DNA from 2 places in the Ruminococcus sp. AM26-12LB genome. Region 2 is predicted to be linked to the other one. Evidence: riboswitches for the same ligand, from Rfam matches in the RefSeq annotation. Region 2 holds a riboswitch; the other holds the start of a gene.
What was found. Region 2 has a riboswitch for cobalamin ahead of DW694_RS14975 (ABC transporter permease). Riboswitches for the same ligand answer to the same signal wherever they lie in the genome.

Region 1: another riboswitch for cobalamin. It lies ahead of DW694_RS07130 (ABC transporter substrate-binding protein); the one in region 2 lies ahead of DW694_RS14975 (ABC transporter permease).

The regions. Positions count from the first base shown of each region.
Region 1 covers NZ_QUJX01000007.1:166,121-169,281, forward strand. The annotation lists gene pcrA (DNA helicase PcrA) at 1-1,273, shown strand, start outside; cobalamin riboswitch at 1,387-1,669, shown strand; gene DW694_RS07130 (ABC transporter substrate-binding protein) at 1,771-2,865, shown strand; gene DW694_RS07135 (iron ABC transporter permease) at 2,880-3,161, shown strand, end outside.
Region 2 covers NZ_QUJX01000022.1:26,882-30,042, forward strand. The annotation lists gene DW694_RS14970 (MATE family efflux transporter) at 1-737, shown strand, start outside; cobalamin riboswitch at 879-1,053, shown strand; gene DW694_RS14975 (ABC transporter permease) at 1,189-2,118, shown strand; gene nikC (nickel transporter permease) at 2,134-2,997, shown strand; gene DW694_RS14985 (ABC transporter ATP-binding protein) at 2,978-3,161, shown strand, end outside.

The sequences.
Region 1 (3,161 bases), on a different contig from region 2:
GTTCAACAACGGATTTGAGGAAGCGGAGTATGTTGCAGGAGAGATCATCCAGGGGCGCCGCAACGGGAAGTTCCAGTACAAGGACTGTGCAGTACTTTATCGGACCAATGCCCAGTCTCGTCTCTTTGAGGAGAAATTTCTCCTGGCAAATGTTCCTTATAAGATTGTCGGCGGCGTGAATTTTTATGCCCGCAAAGAGATCAAGGATCTGTTAAGCTATCTGAAGACCATTGACAATGCCAGTGATGATCTGGCTGTGCGCAGGATCTTAAATGTGCCAAAAAGAGGGATCGGACTCACCAGCATCGGCCGTGTCCAGGACTATGCGGATATGATGAACCTGAGCTTTTACGATGCGCTACGCGTGGTGGAGGAAGTACCGTCCATTGGCAGGGCAGCAGGAAAGATCAATGATTTTGTATCCTTTATCCAGGGACTGAAAAGTAAGGCAGAGGCCTATACAGTCCGTGAAACCCTGGAAGAGGTCATTGAGCTTACCGGTTATGTGAAGGAACTGGAGGCAGAGAAAACGGAGGAGGCCCAGGCGAGGATCGAAAATATCGATGAGCTGATCTCCAAGACAGAATCCTTCCAGGAAGCCATGGAGGAGGCCGGACAGCCGGCAACACTTTCTGCATTTCTGGAGGAGATCGCACTGGTGGCAGATATCGATTCTGTTGATCCGGATCAGGATTATGTGCTGCTGATGACCCTTCACAGTGCCAAGGGACTGGAATTCCCCAATGTATTTATCGTGGGAATGGAGGACGGTGTTTTTCCGGGATATGCTTCCATCTGGTCCGGTGATCCGTCGGATATCGAGGAGGAGCGAAGGCTCTGTTATGTGGGGATCACCCGTGCCATGAAGGAACTGACTTTAACCTGTGCAAAACAGCGGATGATCCGTGGGGAGACTCAGTATAACCGTGTGTCACGTTTTGTAAGGGAGGTTCCACGGGAGCTGGTAGATCTTGGACATACCATTCAGGAGAAAAAGCCCAGAGTAGATGATATCGTATCTCCGAAAAGCGCCTATGCCCAGATGAAAATGAATTTCCAGGCAAAGAGCACCCTGCAGAAAAAAGATTTCACAGTGAAGAAGGCGGACAGCCTGGACTATGGTGAGGGAGACACGGTCCGTCATGTGAAATTCGGAGTCGGTATCGTAAAAAATATCGCAGACGGCGGCAGAGACTACGAAGTGACGGTAGACTTTGACAAAGTCGGCGTGAAAAAAATGTTCGCCGGTTTTGCCAAGCTGAAAAAGATCTGAGAGGGATCTCTCCGGGCAGACTATTTCTGCAAAAAACTGTAAAAATCCGGCCTCAAGGTTGTAATTGGAAAACCGGTATGTTAGAATCAGTATCAGCGTAATTGAATTGCTGTGAAGTGAACAGTATCACCGGCACATATGCTGCCGGATACTGTGAGAGGGAATCGGGTAAAAAGCCTGAGCGGTTGCGGCCACTGTATACAGAAGAAGGGATTTCACATGCCATTGCAGAAACTCATGTGAGAAGGCGAAATCCCGATGTCAGAGAGATTCTGGAGAAAATTCTGATACATCATTCATGATCGGCTAAAAGATGAATGGTGTATCAGTTTTTATTTTGCGGAGTTTTTTCTGAGTCTGTAAGTCAGGAAACCTGCTTGACAGTATGTAAGTGGGAGCTTCCGTACAAAGTGTTCCGTGCAGATTTTATGAAGCCCCATCTTTTCGGTTACCCATAGGCAACAGGAGATAAAACAGGCGAAAAGAGAGGAAATGAAATGAAAAACAAGTATGTATCCACAAGAATCATGGCAATGGTAATGGCAGCGGCAATGACCGTATCAGCAGCTCCGGCTGTTTATGCCGCAGAGAGAGCAGACTCCGAGACCATCAAGGAAGACAACCAGCCGGCAGCAGAAGACAGTACAGAGTCTGCAGACACCGAAGATTCTTCCGCAGAGGCAACCAAGACAGAATATCCTCTGACCATCACAACCTATGATTACGATGGAAACGAAATCGAAACCACTTATGAAAAAGCACCGGAAAAAGTCCTTGCTGTATATCAGGGAAGCATTGAGACTATGCTCGCACTTGGTCTGGAAGACCACCTGGTAGCTACCGCAGGTCTTGATAATGAAGTTCCGGAAGATCTCAAAGAAGCATTCTCAAAAACAAATTATCTTGACGAATTTACCCCATCCCTTGAAACTGTAACAATGCTGGAGCCGGACATGATCTTATCCTGGAGCTCTCTTTTCTCTGATAAGAATCTGGGAAATGTAACAGACTGGATCGACAAAGGCTGCAACACCTACTACAACACCAATACTCGTCCGGACGGCGACAGAACACTGGAAAATGAATTCACAGATATCTTAAATATCGGAAAGATCTTCGATGTACAGGACAAAGCACAGGCTATCGTTGATGATGCAAAAGCAGTGATCGACAAAACTCTTACTGCAACTGCAGATGTAAAAGACAAACCAAGCGTAATGGTATTGGAGCCTCTTGGAGATGACATCACAAACTATGGCGTAAAGAGCCTTGGCGGAGATATGGTAACACAGTTAGGCGCAACTCTTGCAAACCCGGATGCTTCCACCGTTGGAAAAGAGGATATCATCGCAGCCAACCCTGACGTGATCTTTGTGGTTTACATGCCATATGCAGGAGATGATCCGGAAACTGTTAAGAACAGCCAGCTTGCAGTGATCCAGGATGATGAGTCCCTGAAGAGCCTTGACGCAGTAAAGAACGGACGTGTTTACCCGATCATGCTCAGTGAGATGTATGCAAGTGCAACACGTACCCAGGACGGAATCGAAACTTTTGCAAAGGGATTATATCCGGACGTAAATCTTGACTGATCGGAGAAAATGCAGTGAAAGAAACAGCTTCACAGAGAAAAAAAGATAAGGTGCTCAGAACATCCATGTATGTGGCAGTTCTCATCGGACTTGCAGGATTCCTTATTTTTTCCATACTTGCAGCCATCACTTTTGGAAATGCGGATCTGTCACTGAAGGATGTATACAGCGTTATCGCTTATAAATTGTTTCATATAAAAAGTCTGTCCGCCTATGCGGAAGGCGCAGTTCATGATGTTGTGTGGCTGATCCGGCTGCCTAGAGTCCTTCTGGCTCTGGCAGTTGGAATGGCTCTT
Region 2 (3,161 bases):
CCTTGTACTGTTTGATCGTATTACGTAAAATCCCGGATATCCGCCTGGAAAAGAAGGACTTTTACAGGCAGCCCTCTATGAGCCTGCGGCTTTTGGAACTGGCGGTTCCTCTTGCGATACAGAATGTGATCATCTCCGTGGGAGGACTTGTGGTACAGTATGTGATCAATGGATTTGGTTTTCTGTTTGTGGCGGGATTTACGGCATCGAACAAGCTGTATGGGGTTTTGGAGATGGCTGCCGTTTCATATGGATATGCTATTACAACCTATGTGGGCCAGAATCTTGGTGCAAAGAAATATCAGAGGATTCGAAAAGGCGTGCGCAGCGGCACTTATATGGCAGTGCTCACTTCGGCTTTCATTTCCGGCATGATGGTACTGTTTGGACGTAATGTACTGTCCCTGTTTGTATCCGGTGAACCGGATCAGACCCGACAGGTATTGGATATAGCATATAAGTATTTGTTTATCATGGCTGTCTTTTTGTGGGTGCTGTATCTGCTGTATGTGTATCGTTCCGCTATCCAGGGCCTGGGTAATACTTTGATTCCGCTTGCCAGCGGCATTGCAGAATTTATAATGCGTGTCAGTGTTGCGCTGCTGCTGCCAAAACTGATCGGTGAAGATGGAATATACTATGCAGAGATCTGTGCATGGAGCAGTGCAGCTGTTTTATTATTCGTAAGTTATATGATCATTATACGGAAATATAAAGAAGTCACCGTTCATACATAATGTTATTTACTTAAGGGATCTATAATAATACAGGCAGAAAATATCCGGGTTTCACTATGAAATGTTCAGATATTTTATATTTGACAAAAAAACTATTTATATAAAAAGAAAAGTATGATATTATGATACTTACAACTATGAAAATTGAATAGTCAGAAGGGTGTACAAAGTACTTAATAAGGAATCTGGTGAAATGCCAGAACAGCCACCGCTACTGTGACAGGGACGAAAACCAAAATATCACTGGAGAGATCCGGGAAGATGGTAAGTAGGAAGAACTGGAGTCAGGAGACTTGCCTTTTTGACAGAAGAATTCTGATTCGGATGGGATACAGAAGGAATAAGCTCTGCCTGAGGTAGAGGTTTGTTTTTTGTGCTGATATGATGCTGGATCATATCAGCTTTTTTTATTTTAACCGAATAAACAGATGAAAAATGAGGAGAAATGAAAATGGGAAAAGTAATTGCAAAGCGTTTTATATTTATGATTCCGGTAGTGCTGGCGGTTACATTTATTATTTTTATGTTGAGTTTTATATCGGCAGGTGATGCTGCCAGAGTGCTGGCGGAGAAAAAATATGAGCATCCGTCACCGGAGCAGGTAGAAGAAGTACGGCATGAGGAAGGACTGGATCAGCCGGTGCTGGTACAATACGGGAAATGGCTGGATCAGGCACTTCATGGCGATTTTGGGAAATCATATTCTACCAGAAAACCGGCTTTTGAGGAATTAAAAAGATATTTTCCACAGACATTTAAACTGGCAGTTACTTCGTTTTTATTGTTGATGATCGTGTCAGTCCCTCTTGGAATTTTGTCGGCAATTTATGAAAACAGAGTTCTGGATAAAGTCATTCGCATTTTGTCGTCCCTCAGTGTATCTATGCCGTCTTTCTGGATCGGTCTGATGCTGCTCTATATATTTGGAGTAAAGCTAAAAGTGATTTCCGTGATCGGAGGAGATGCCGGAGGCATCCCGATTCTTGCGGCATTTGCCATGGATATCAGTTTCTTTGGAATTATGACGAGATTGATCCGTACCAATATGATACAGGTGCTGAAGCAGGATTACATACGTGCCAGCAGAGCTAAGGGATTGTCATCTGTAAATGTAATTTTGCGTCATGGTCTGAAAAATATCCTGATTCCTGTGCTGACACGTCTGGTATCAATTGTGATCGGTTTTTTCTGTGGCTCAGCTGTGATAGAAAGTATTTTTTCAATTCAGGGAATCGGAAATCTGGCATTGAAATCCGTGATCTCAAAAGACACTCCGGTGCTGCAATGTTTTATCTTTATTCTGGCTGTTGGCATTGTAGTATTAAATTTTCTTGTGGATATCGCCTATTCTGCGATTGACCGGCGAATCCAGTTAAAGTAAAGGAGAGATCATAGAATGGAAAGCAGAAGAAAGCAGAAAACAGAAAAAAGCATGATCCAGAATCTGTACTGGAAACAGGTATTCCGGTCACCGAAAACAAAAATAGGATTGATGGTGGTCATAATTTTTGCATTGGCAGCTATTTTTGCACCTGTACTGGCGCCGCATGATCCACTGCTTGTGGATGTTTCGATAAAATTAAAGAATCCGTCGGCGGCATATCCTTTAGGTACTGATCAGCTGGGACGATGTATTTTATCAAGACTTCTCTGGGGCAGCCGGTATTCACTGAGCTATAGCTTTACGGTGCTTCTGATTACTGTATGTGTCGGGGTGCCTATCGGACTGTTTGCCGGATATGTAGGTGGAAAAATCGATTCCATAATTATGAGGATCATTGATGTATTTATGGCTATGCCGGTCTTTATTGTGGCACTTGCCATTGCAGGAACCGTAGGAGCCAGCGGCGCTCATCTGATTCTGTCCTTATCGGTCGTATCCTGGGCAGAATATGCAAGGCTTGCCCGAGCATTGACACTTCAGGAAAAAAATAAAAATTATATGACCGCACTAAAAGCCGGCGGCTGCGGCCACGCAAGGATCATATTTAGGCATGTATTGAGAAATATCCTGCCATCTGTGATCGCACTGGCAACAATGGAAATCGGTTCGATCATTCTGTCAATTGCCGGTTTTTCCTTTATCGGCCTTGGTGTGCAGGCACCGACACCGGAATGGGGGATCATGCTCAGTGACAGTAGAAGTTATATCCAGACTTATCCAAGACTGATGTTTTATCCGGGCATACTGATCATGATCATTGTTCTGGCATTTAATTATCTGGGGGAGGGAATACAGAATGGAACAGCCCAAAAATGATGTCCTAAGGGTAAAAAGACTACATGTGGAGTTTCAGACATCTCACGGAATGGTTCATGCAGTAAAAGATGTCAGCCTGGAAGTAAAACGCGGAAGGATCCATGCTCTGGTGGGAGAAAGTGGAAGCGGCAAGTCAGTTACCTCTCTGACGATCATGAATCTGC